3 regions of the Prochlorococcus sp. MIT2304 genome follow, and region 2 is predicted to be linked to each of the others. Evidence: predicted binding sites of a transcription regulator. Region 2 holds the regulator's gene; each other region holds the start of a gene.

Region 1 (4,238 bases), 710 kb from region 2:
AAATGAGTCCCCTTTGGAAGATGTAGAAAATATTTTTGTGCTCTGTTCATCTTTTTATTATATCTATTTTAAAATAACTAAAATTTTTTACAACGACAACTATTGATTGTTCTATAAAGTTTGGTAGCTAACTATTTGATTTTTCTAGTGCAGTTAATAATCTTCCCACTCTAGCTCCATTAACTCCAAGATCGCCTCCACCATATCTCGATGCTGATTTGATTTGAATCCTCTTATTAATTTTTAAAATCTCCAAGTCATCAGGAAATCTAAAAATTAAACTACGACAAACCCCTTTCCAATAACTTTGATTACTCTCTAAAACTTTAGTTCTAGGAATCTTCTGGGCAATCCTCACAAGTTGATCAAAAGTCTTGTCAACATCTTCAAAATCTTTTTGAAAGAAAACGCAATTTAGTGGATTTAAACAGGGACTAAGACCTGATTTGGAATCTGGCAAATTTCCCATTAGTTTATATATTGATCATGAAAATAAGTTTATCCGAACTGTGGTCTTGTTTTTCATAAAAAGTACTCAGTAATGTCTAGTTCTCCCTACATAAAATACCTATAAGATTAAGTTTCTCCGATTAAAGTAAGAACACTACATTTTTTAGTTATGAAACGTTTAGATAAGAAAGGGATGATGCTTATTGTTTTTAGTGTGGCCTCAACACTACCTTATCAGTTTCATTATCTCTCTTCTGTGAGTTAAGCCAAGTTACTAATCCCTCTCTCTATAGATAGTGCTAATAGGAGGCCTTTTGATCACAGGTGGCTCAGCTCCATATCCAATCCATATAAAACCAATTATTTCTTCCTCAAATGGACTTATTTCTACGATTTGATAAGTGTTAGGATGTTTTGTGATTTTACCTGTTGACCACTTGTAACCGACATGATCTGAAGCAAGTGAAAGCGACAGGTTTTGGATTGCACAAGCACAAGCAGCATAATCTTCGAGTTTTTGAACTTGATTATCTGTACATATTTGAGTAGCAATAAGCAAATGGGAAGGATTAAACATTTTGTCCCTTATTTTTTTTAAACTAGATTCATCTGTTGGCTTATCACCAAACTTCAGAGTTAGCTGTAGTTGATATAGAAGTTCTCGTTTTTTTATTCCAATGTTGGTAAAACGCCATGGAAAAGTTCTTCTGTGGCAGGGCGCTTGATTCGCTGCACTTATTGCTTTTTCAACAACGTCATTAGAAACACTTTTTTCAGAAAAAATATGAATTGTCCTTCTTTTTTGAATTGCTTGAGCTATTTCCATGATTTTATATTTATGTAATTAACTATAGAGCTCTGATAATGATCTTCTCACAGCAAGCTGATTAAAGGATTGAATAAATAAACGAAGATTTGATCTTTTTCTTATCTGCATTTTATCTCAATAGAAAAGCAAGATATGTAAAAAAATAATCTGTTAAGCAACTTGATCAAAAAACACATTTGATGGTTTGGAGAACAAAGAGACTACTTGGCCTTTAGGTGTCTTGAACACGCGTTCAACTATTTCTCCATCATTAATAATCACTTTTGTATTCAAGGATCCAGCAGGTAAATTTGCAGCTCTATTACTTAAAATATTCTCTAGCTCTGGATAATGATCATTAGGTTTCAGAGCCTCTTTTAAATCAGGATGTCTATCGAAGATCGCGTCATCAAAGGCCTTAAGCTTTTTCGTTAAAACCATGCTTGGAGATAGCTGTTACCTTTGACTTTTAACCTACTAATCTCACGACGTAAAGGGTATTTAAACTAAGCTCGACAAAAAGGTTAATAAGAAAACAACAAAATCTTTCACGCAAGAAGAAATAAACTTAAATACTTTCCCAAGCTCAAAGCGAAAATATTGCTATCTTCTAGATGCATCAATCACTCGCTTTGTATGATAAGAAATTGGCGTTACCTCGTTACTCCTGTCATTAAAAACTGACTGTGTAAAAACAGTAATGGCAGCAATACTTGGTGTGATCGGTAAAAACATAAATAAAGCTAACAATGTACTGTTAGGTTTGAACGATTTTTGCATTGATTATTAAATTCCACTAATATTCTCAACAACTTTTTTGCGAGGTGCGTGTAGGGGTTTCCCTGACAAAACCTATTAATTTGACCTGTAATACGACCTAAACACTTTTGGCCTCTTCCATAGCATTGAATAAATAACTTCAAGTGCCTTTTGAGTTTTAGGAAGCTTACAACTTGGCCATGACTGTTCAGTAATCATTGTGATTATTTCGGAGTCAATATTATTTCTACATCAGAAACCAGCAATAAAACCAGAGTAATAGAACTCAAGCAAAAATACACATGTGCAGAAAGTTGTTTATGTAGATATTAATGGTAGAAATAAACATAAAAAAGGGGGTAATTATACCCCCTTAAACCTCCTTCGATTTACTTTTGGTATGAATTACCCCTGTAAGTAAAGGATGCTTGCATTTGCTTCTTAGCTTCTGCTTGCCTAGATGTGTAGATGCTACGCCTGTAACTTAATTCTACAACTTTTTTTGGAGTAGCCTCTTTATGTTGAAGGTACTCTTTGCCTCTGTAAGTAAGAACAGTCATTGTTCTTTCCCGAAGTAGTGCTCAAGACCCCGTTCCATGTCTCGAGTCTTACTGCAGCTATGAAACAGCTGAACGTTTAATTAAAGTAACATAAATAATCCTCAAGTGATGTTCCTAGTGATACATAAAAGGAAGAATTTTGTAGTAATAACATAAATAGTTGCATTCCCAACTAAAAAGAACTATTCACAGAAAAGAAAAAAAATTTTTCTTCCTGATCATAAACTTTTTTAAATTATAAATAACCTCACCCTTTGATCCTACCCTTAAACAAAATGTTTGATGATAACGTAAATCGTCAATGTGGTGGAAAGTAAAATCCAGACAAAACACTATTTTTAAAATCAAATAAAATGCTTCAGTAACACTTCAAGAAGGTAAACCATTTAAGAGCCACACAAAAGCTTCATTGTTTAAAATCCAGTTTCTGAATACTGATATCATTATTAGATTAATAAAGAGAAGAACTAAAAAACGAAACTTCGGATCATCCATAACCATAAGCCCATGAAAATTTAATTTTTTTAAGCAACACCCATAAAAAAAATATTAACAGTGCTGCGAATATGGGAAAATTAATATTAGCTAAAAGATTTTGCTTGAAGTTATCATATTACCTATGGTTTTCGATCTCTTTTGAAAGGCTTACCACCTTTACTCAAATAATCTAGATACCTATCAGACTCTCTGAGGTAATAATTCCTGCTTTGACCTATATATTTTGCTTCAATTAATAGGTCGGTAACTTGAGGCCAAAAAGATTCCGGAACCAACTCGAGTGGGTTAATTGCATTTGGGTTCCAATTTAACTCAGTCAAGAATAGGAACCAAATAGACTTGCACTTATTGAAGTCAGACAAAGAATCTGAATGAATATTATTCATTTATGAATTGTATTGATTGAGCTGCCTTATCCGCTTTGATTCTTGCTTCACCAATTGTTGAAGCCTTTGCTACGGCTACTCCCATTCGACGGCCTTCGGTTGAGATTGGCTTACCAAATATAAACACACTTGTATTCGTCTGACTTAAGGCTTCTTCAAGTCCCTTGTAACGAATGTTTGTGTTTTTTTTCGGAGCCAGAATTACTCGGCTTGCAGAAGCTTCAGCACATACTATTTCTGGTATTGGTATACCTAAAACAGCTCTAAGGTGTAATTCAAACTCGTTTAAATTTTGGCTAATCAAAGTTACTAAGCCAGTATCATGTGGCCTTGGTGAAAGCTCTGAAAAAATCACCTCATCATCCTTAATAAAGAATTCAACCCCAAACAAACCCACGCCTCCAAGATTATCCGTAACACATTTGGCAATCTGTTGAGCCTTCGCTAAGACACTTTCAGATAATTCAGCTGGTTGCCAACTACATTGATAGTCTCCATTATTTTGCTCATGTCCTATGGGGGCACAGAACAATGTTTTACCGTTAAATTGTCTAATAGTTAATAAAGTAATTTCCAAATCAAAATCAATAAATTCTTCTAGTATAACTTTATTGGATTTACCTCTTGATTTTTCAATGGCCAAGATCCAAGCCTGATCAAGTTCAATTTTATTATTAACTAAACTTTGTCCTTTACCTGAAGAACTCATAACTGGCTTAATTAACAAAGGATAACCAATCTTCTCTGCATGAAAATCAAGCTCAGATTGATTCATCG
Region 2 (4,238 bases):
TAATGGATTGAAAAGTATTATCAAACATCTTGGTACTGCTGAGTTTAAGCGATTAAAGATTGGGATAGGACCCCCAAGCGAGATTCAACGAGACAGAAAATCTAAAACTGTATCTCATGTATTAGGTAGATTTTCAAATGAAGAATTTAAAGTGTTAAATTTGATCATTCAGGAAATTATTAGTTGTATTGATTCAATCACATCAAATAATTGGGAAAAGATAACTACTCGACTAAATTCTTACAAGCCTGAAAAATCATAACTGTTTGAGAATGAATAACAAACCATCAACTACTGCTTATCTTCAAATTCATAAGCAATGCTTTAATCAAAAAAAGGTTGAAGGAATTGTTCGTGCAGGGGATTTCGAATGGAGTTTTATTTGGGCTTTTCACAGTGGACAACTTTTTGTAGAACCACCACTTGGAAGAGCCTTAATAAAAGATGCCTTAGAACGGTATTTAGTCAAAGCAGATTACAAACTTGAATCTGGCGGAGATTACATTTTTACAGTTAGGGCCAAATTTTAATATCTAGTTTCTCGGGCCAAATCAATGAAGATTTTAAAAAATCTTCCAATAAAATCAAAGCGACAATGGCATCAAGATTTTCAGGAGGGAAAAGGATTTCTTTAGGAAGCCAACGAATAAAATAATTTGGAGGCCAAATTTCCCAATATCTAAACCTTGCTCGTAAAGTTGATCCTTTTTCATTTACATAATTTAGATCAAAAAATTTTTTTCGTTTTAATTCATTCTTTATATACTTACAATTTGTTCCATCACCAATGATTATCTTACTAATATCATAATCTTCATTCCAAAACGAAACTAAATCAGAAAATTTATTTAACGAAGTTATCCCTGCTTCAATTACTTTTCTGGACTTAATATCAGCCAACAATAAGCCACATTTTTTATTACCCGGATCTATTGATATATAAAAACTCATTTAATTCTTACTTCTAATAATTTCTTCTAAGGACTTTAGTTCTAATGATACAGAGACTTTATCTGCACTTTGATGAGTATCAACAGCTCTAGCAATTATTTGAAATTCTCCCTTTTTTTTACCAACTAGATACTTTCCTAAATTATTAATTTGATTAGCATTAATTTGCAACTCAGAACTTAACGATCCTCGTCGCCGAACCTCTGCCAAAGTTGAAGCCATTAAAAGATTAATCTTTTTACTAATAGATTCAGAGTCAGAATCAGATAAAGATATGTTTTCTAAAGCAATAACCTCTCCTTTCCTTGTAATAATTTTATTTAATGTGATCTCGGGAAATGCATAAACATAATTTTCACCTCTAAGTATATTACCTGCTGATTTAATTCTAACAACCCAACTTCTGTTATCAGATATTTTACTCTCAAGCTTTTCAATATCATCTTTACGAACTAATAATATCCTTCTATAATTAGATTGATTTATTTTTACTAAATTAAAAGCATAAAGATTAGCTTGCTGCAATAAACTTTCGATAATTTTTTTTATATCACTATTTTTATTTAATTTAATGGTCTTAGTTACTAAAGTCTGGCCACTAGTTATTACTACATTTCCACTTCTAAAAGCATATAAATTCTTTTCTAATTTTTTTAATTCTTTTTCACTATCTATAATCTTTTCTCGAATATCTTCTAATTGAAATAATCCGACTCTTAAATCCCTATCAAATAAAATCATTGTTGCGAAAGAGATAGCACTAATAATACTTCCAGTAAAAACAGTTATTAAAACAGCTGTACTTTTTGGTCTTAATTTAAAGATACTTAAACGAGCCTTCCCAACTCTAGAACCTAAGCGATCCCCTAGAGTAGAAAGTATTCCACCTAGGATTAATATTAAAAGAATTTTCAGCCAGACTGTCACAGAAAGAAAGAAGAAGTGGAATTAATCAAACCTCCTAAACCTTAGTATGTAATGGCCTTCAATTAAATCTTTTTGCTAAGGCTATTGGATCAAATATAGTTATCTTTTTCCTATCTATTGCCAATAATGATGAACTTTTTAACTCACCAAGTAGTCGTGTAATAGTTACTCTGGTCGAACCAATAGCTTCAGCAATAGCTTGGTGAGAAAGTCTTAAGTCAATTGTTACCCCTTTTTCCCCAGGTACACCAAAGTCCCTGCACAAAACCAGCAAAAAACTGGCAAGCCGAGAAGACATATCTCTGTGAGTTAATGTTTCAATCATTGTCTCAGTTTGAAGTACTCGACTTGATAGCCCTTGTAGAAGAAGCAAACCAACCGAAGCATCTTGCTCAATTGCATTCCTTACCGAAGTTGCCGGGGCCGCTACAAGTTCCACACGAGTAAATGCAACTGCATGATAAAAACGATCTGATCTATTCCCTGTCAATAAAGATAAAACTCCGAAAAGACTATTTTCTCTCAATAAAGCAACTGTAATTTCTTCACCTGTTTCATATACCCTGCTCAAGCGAACAGCACCACGCCTAATCAAATAAACCCTTTCTGCTGGATCACCAGGAAAAAAAATTGTTTTTGACCTATCTACGACTTCAGTAGAGACTCCATCTAAAGACTTAATTACGTCCAACAACGTGTTAGTTGGAGGCAGAGAATTTGATGATGAATTAACAGCCATATGGCTATTTTTTTTCTGGTTGAAACGGGTAAAGCCACGAAAAGAAGTGACCATATTTAATTGATCGTTCTGAGAACATTAATAAGTTGAGAAAAAACGATATGTAGCTATGGCGACTTTTTTCACCCTTAATCCCCATCTCAATTTCTTTCCTCGTTTAATTCTACTATTTAAAACCCGCATGCTTAAAAATAAACTTGAAAAGTATTCAAACAATTGATCTGTAGATTTAAACCCCTTCAAAGCTCCGAAGAATCTTAAAAGTTAAAAAATTTTACCTCATACACCACAGATGGTGTTCTTTGGTTGATTACAAATTTTAAAGCGCTAGATTAAATTTACGAAGTTAAGATCGAATTTGAGATGAATGCAGGATCAAGCATCAATACTCAACGAGAGGATTTGTCATTAGCCAAAGGGCCTTCTCTCAGGGCTCTTCCAGATAGAAACCCTTTACAACTAGTTAAAACACAAGGCCAATTACAAATACACACCTCTCCTTTTAGAGGTAGTTTTTCTATTGTTTTAAGCGAAGCGCTGCGATCTGCAGGCTTGGGAAGCAAAGTTTTAATATCTCAATTCTTGAAAGGCGGAGTCAATCAAGGTCCCCATGGAGCAGTAAATCTTTGTGGTCGACTGGAGTGGCTAAGACCAGCTATTGAAACTTGCTCACCTGGAGAGTTGCCAGAAGAAAATTTATCTTTTAAGAAAAAACATGAAGAGAAAGCAATTAAAGAACTATGGGGATTTTGTAAAAAACGTATAGTTGAAAAAAAGTTAGACAAAATCGTACTTGATGAAATTGGTATGGCAATTAGCCTTGGTTTTATAGAAGAAACTGATTTAATTTCTATGATCAATAACCGCCCATCATCTACAGATATTATTCTTACGGGACAATCAATTCCTCCTAAAGTGATTGAGATGGCTGATCAAATTACCGAATTACGCTGCAATTAAATGTTAAAGAACGATCGTTGGATTTCACAGCAAGCTTCTTTAGGAATGCTTGAACCATTTCAAGAAAAACTAATAAGGCATCTTGAACCTGAATCAAAAAAATCACCTGTTTTAAGCTTTGGATGCTCATCTTATGGATACGATTTGCGTCTATCCTCAAAAGAATTTTTAATTTTCAAGCATGTTCCAGGAACAGTAATGAATCCAAAAAAATTTAATCCTGCCAATCTAGAACCTACCGATTTAAAAAAAGATCAGGATGGCAAGTATTTTATTTTACCTGCTCACTCTTATGGTCTTGGAGTGGCATTAGAGAAAATGAAAGTGCCGCCAAATATTACTGTTATTTGTCTTGGTAAAAGTACTTATGCTCGCCTAGGAATAATTGTAAATACAACGCCTGCAGAAGCAAGCTGGGAAGGTCATCTAACACTTGAATTTAGTAACAGTTCTGGGGCGGACTGCAGGATTTATGCTGATGAAGGAATTTGTCAATTACTTTTCTTTGAAGGTGACCCTTGTGAGACAACTTATAGCGATAGGCAAGGCAAATATCAACATCAACAAGAAAAAGTGACCTTAGCAAAAGTTTGAATATGAGCCTTGTTCAATTAATAACTTCTACACCAGATGCTGAGAAAAACATGGCGTACATAGCCAG
Region 3 (4,238 bases), 730 kb from region 2:
TAAGCAGGCCATCAAATAGAAATAACCAGCGATTGCAATTATGAAAAATGATGTCATCAGCTTTTCTCTGTAGTGGCAATTTGAAAAATTGAATCAGAACTAACTACCAAAAGGATCCCGAATAAAATTATGTGATATGGAGCAAGCATGATCAGTTAAAGAAATAATCATAACCAATGAATAAAGTCGATGTTGTAGTGCAATGCGAAGTTTTTTGGGTGGTTACACCAATATTTGAGAATGTGAGGTAAAACCATATTGAATAAATTGGAATGCAATGGTTGGTTTCCTTTTCTTAATATTAAAGCCAGTACTCTTTTTGATGTTGAAAAAATTTTTCAAGAAGCAAATGAAAGTTTTTATAATCAGTGCAATTGAGTGGCTAGTTCTTCAAACAGACAATGACTTAGATGATAAGATTCTTGCCAAGGTTAAAAAAGGAATGAAAATAGGTGTCGTTTGACCAAATGGTTGATCAAGTGGTAATGGATTTAATACATTGACTTCATTACAAATGCATTTAAGGTTCTGTTATTTAGTGACTGCAAACTATGACTGAAAAATGTGAATCGAAGTGGTCACCCACTGAAGATCAGGTCAATAAAATCATTATTCCAGCAATGCAGGGAACTGCTCAGCAATACGCTAAGTATGCTAGTGAGCTCCAATGTCCTCCTGCATTTATCTCACTAATGCTTCGAGATATTGCCGATACTTTTGAAGAAAATGCGATTACAAGCGAAAAAGGTTGTGATTGTTGTTAAGTACCTTTAATTAGTCAACTGATCAAAAATCAGCTAGTTAATTATCCAGTTCTTCCTTTTTAAAGGATTTTGTTGGATACTTTTTCTTATTTGCCAATTAAGCATAAGTAACGATGAATCCCCGAACTGGTTAGCCCTACTTGAACCGACCTATGTGATGGATGATTCCTGGCTATATTCTTTTTTATTTAAAGTTTAAAAAATTTAGCAATGACAGCAATTAATAAAATTACTGCCGCTAAGCTTCTAGTCTTAATAAATCTTCCTGTTTTGCTTTTAATAGCAGGTGTTTACCAAATAGGTTCCGCAGTAATAGTGTAGCTATTGCTTTGGCTAACTTTTTTTAGTAGTTATGGATAAATGTATTCCATCCCAAAAGCAAAAGTCAGGTTCAATAAGTAGATCATTCGAAGTCTTTATTGATGAATTAGCTAAATTTCAGGGTGAACTTGATTGCCTAGATGAATTTATTTGCGATTTCCTTGAAGTTGTTAAAAATCGTTGGTTAACAGATAGTTGCCATTCAAAGGCCCGGCAGCACAAATAAGATAATCCAATCTCCTACTGAAAATGCAAAATGAAAGTTGGCTTGTGAAAAAAGATCGTGTCTGGGCAATGAGGTTTTTTAAAGATAAACACCCTGATGAAGACGGAACTGTATATGTGAGGGTTCACTACGCTTGCTGTAGGCACAGATTTCTGAACGGTATTACTCCTCATGTTCAGTTACATGAAAGTGAGAAGTTAACTTATGAAAAAGCAAGAGAACTATGGAAGTCCTCGGTGGAAACAGAATGGAAAGTTTCCAAGAAACCCTTATGGGAGACCTCTTGAAGCTTAAATAATTTAGATTAATACTCTTTCAGGTTGAGTTCTTCGAAAGAAAATTTTTTTAGTAATTGAGTATATACCACTAGATAGTTTGTATCGTAATGAACTACAGACACAATTAATGCATAACATAATAGTTTTTGTAGCAACCGCTACCAAAACGTTCAACTCGCTACATGGCGAGCCGCATTTCGATTTAAGCCAAGGAACGGGGACTTAAATCAACATTCGGAGTATGGATGATGACAACTCTTCTTTATCGTGGACTTACCTATGTTCAGCACAAAGAGAAAAAAGCACAAAAAAATTGTGTGGAGCTTACTTACAGGCGTAATCACTACAACACATGCAGAAGCGATGCTAAGTCTAAGGTAAATACACAATTGGCTTATCGCGGTCATATCTATCAGCATTAGTTTGAAGACTTTTTTATAAGGCCCTGCTAGCAGGGCCTTATTTTTGCCTTGATTATTCTTTCTTGGATTGAACAGCTATTAGTTTAATCAAAGTTGATTATTGTTAGCCCTAATAAACTTTGCATGTAGATGCTGTTGGATTTTTATTATTCTTTTTCCGATAACTCAGCTCTAGTTTCATTTGGAACAGTGTAAGAAAAATCCTGCATTGTACGAATATTACTTAGCGCATTTTGATCATGTTGAAAGGAGTTCTTAGTTTCATAACCCTCCATATCGGTATATAGATGTTCTAATCGATCTTGCTTGATTTATACACCTTGGCTTTTACTCAAGTAGAATTAACTAGTAGTTGATTAACGATTCAAATATAGTAATTATGGGAGTACAAGTTATACTTAAAGCTTGCTAAGTTACAGAAATGTAGTTTGTGGTTCTTATCATTCAAATAAAAAATTGTTTGGTTTTTTTCTAAATGGTTGTCTAGTAATTATAAATCTATAAATTAACGATGATAAATGCTGTGATATCTATTTATCAATCTTGATAGAAGTAATCGTCTCCATTTGCTCTTCAAAGAATTGACCAACTTCATTTCCGTAAAAATTTTTTGAGAGTTTGGCGATGAAACATTGCATAAAAAAAAACGGTCTGTGCAGACTCAGACCGTTAGTGAATTACTTCCCTCCCATATAAATGCATTATTTTAATCTGTGCGATAGTTAGGAATACCCAAATAATTCTTTTCAGGTCAAGCCTAGTCTGTATTAATTGGAGGAAGTAGTGATAAAAGAAGGTTACTCAAATTTTTTTTGGAGTTTAACAGTGTCTTTAAGTTATTCCTTAAGAAGGAACCAAAACCCAAATCAATAAAAATATATATAAGTAGGGAAAAGCAAAAAACAACATAAAAAATCAAATGACATATGAATGTGTCTATCAGATCAGATTCTTTTTCATTGGTTTTTTGTTCTTCAACATCTATTTTGTGTGACTTGAAATCACTTATTGAATTAGTTGCTATTGGCTCAACCCATCCAAACTGAGCTAGCTCTTGATCGATTATTTTTAGCGCTGAAGTCATAAATAAGAAGAATATTCAAATACTCATCTTTTTTATCGTGTTAAAAATCAAGTTCTAGTCCAACGTTACATTTTTTGGCTTTTGGTCAGACTTTGCTTGTAGACGAACACATGATTCCAGTTAATTTCTTCCATTGCATCTTTGAACTGCAAGCATATTTGCATCCTCATGATTCTTTTCTGATTTCCAAATCTTATTTGAGGTTTGACCAATACAAGCAACTTCAGCTGCATTTTTTATCCCTACTGGGACTTGAGTTAAAGCTAAGATCATTAAAGCAAAACCTGTTCCAGGTGCATGAATATTTAATCGAAAGCTATTTAGCCAGTTTTTCTTAGGCATTGATCAATTCCTTTTTAATAATCATTTATAGCTAATTTTGTTGTGTATGCTTGAGTTGGAGGAAATGTCTCAAAGGCAAAAGACGAAAATTTAATTAAAAATGTTATTTCCAGAAATAGAACCTAAGGAACAAGGGATATTAAAAGTGAGCCCTCTACACTCAATCTACTGGGAAAAAAGCGGCAATCCAAATGGAACCTCTGTCTTAATTATTCATGGCGGTCCAGGGGGTGGGAGTAGTCCTTCTTATCGAAGATATTTTGACCCAAAGAAATTCAATATTGTTCAATTTGATCAAAGAGGATGTGGAAAATCTTCTCCTCATTCTGAGTTAAAAGAAAATACGACACATCATTTAATTGATGATATTGAAAGACTAAGACAACTCTTAAAAATTAAATCATGGCATGTCTTTGGGGGATCGTGGGGCTCAACATTAAGCTTGATTTATGCCATTCAACACACGAAAAAAGTTTTAAGTCTTACTCTTAGGGGGATATTTTTGTGCAGAAAAACCGAATTAAGTTGGTTCTATCAAAAAGGTGCAAGTGAGATTTTCCCTGAAGAATTTGAACTTTATCAGTCTGTTATACCGCAAAATGAGAGAGGCGATTTGATTAATGCTTTCCATAAGAGATTAACCAGTCAAGATAGGTCTGAGAGATCCAAAGCGGCACATGCATGGACGAGATGGGAAATGGCAACAAGCTTTCTCATGCCAAAAAAATTATCCATTCAAAAAGCTGCAAATGATAATTTCTCAGATTCTTTTGCCCGTATAGAATGTCATTATTTTGTTAA

Evidence for each region. The regulator NtcA, encoded in region 2, controls nitrogen genes in cyanobacteria. The targets are predictions, from matches to a motif close to GTANCNNNNGNTAC.
Region 1: the regulator NtcA is predicted to act here: its motif matches at 2,688-2,701, upstream of AC6EIY_RS02660 (DUF4278 domain-containing protein).
Region 3: the regulator NtcA is predicted to act here: its motif matches at 1,738-1,751, upstream of AC6EIY_RS02820 (DUF4278 domain-containing protein).

Annotation. Positions count from the first base shown of each region.
Region 1 is NZ_CM186286.1:450,086-454,323, forward strand. Features, by position in the region: gene AC6EIY_RS02635 (hypothetical protein) at 1-50, opposite strand, end outside; gene AC6EIY_RS02640 (DUF1499 domain-containing protein) at 128-460, opposite strand; gene AC6EIY_RS02645 (nitroreductase family protein) at 725-1,276, opposite strand; gene AC6EIY_RS02650 (hypothetical protein) at 1,430-1,699, opposite strand; gene AC6EIY_RS02655 (hypothetical protein) at 1,862-2,038, opposite strand; gene AC6EIY_RS02660 (DUF4278 domain-containing protein) at 2,407-2,577, opposite strand; gene AC6EIY_RS02665 (hypothetical protein) at 3,195-3,461, opposite strand; gene purT (formate-dependent phosphoribosylglycinamide formyltransferase) at 3,454-4,238, opposite strand, start outside.
Region 2 is NZ_CM186286.1:1,659,418-1,663,655, reverse strand. Features, by position in the region: gene pth (aminoacyl-tRNA hydrolase) at 1-262, shown strand, start outside; gene AC6EIY_RS09505 (DUF3146 family protein) at 273-530, shown strand; gene AC6EIY_RS09500 (RuvC family protein) at 514-951, opposite strand; gene AC6EIY_RS09495 (DUF3084 domain-containing protein) at 952-1,878, opposite strand; gene ntcA (global nitrogen regulator NtcA) at 1,937-2,617, opposite strand; gene AC6EIY_RS09485 (cob(I)yrinic acid a,c-diamide adenosyltransferase) at 2,981-3,577, shown strand; gene dcd (dCTP deaminase) at 3,578-4,171, shown strand; gene thyX (FAD-dependent thymidylate synthase) at 4,174-4,238, shown strand, end outside.
Region 3 is NZ_CM186286.1:467,307-471,544, reverse strand. Features, by position in the region: gene AC6EIY_RS02835 (hypothetical protein) at 552-764, shown strand; gene AC6EIY_RS02830 (hypothetical protein) at 1,117-1,311, shown strand; gene AC6EIY_RS02825 (DUF1651 domain-containing protein) at 1,335-1,598, shown strand; gene AC6EIY_RS02820 (DUF4278 domain-containing protein) at 1,835-2,011, shown strand; gene AC6EIY_RS02815 (hypothetical protein) at 2,769-3,095, opposite strand; gene AC6EIY_RS02810 (hypothetical protein) at 3,216-3,437, opposite strand; gene pip (prolyl aminopeptidase) at 3,538-4,238, shown strand, end outside.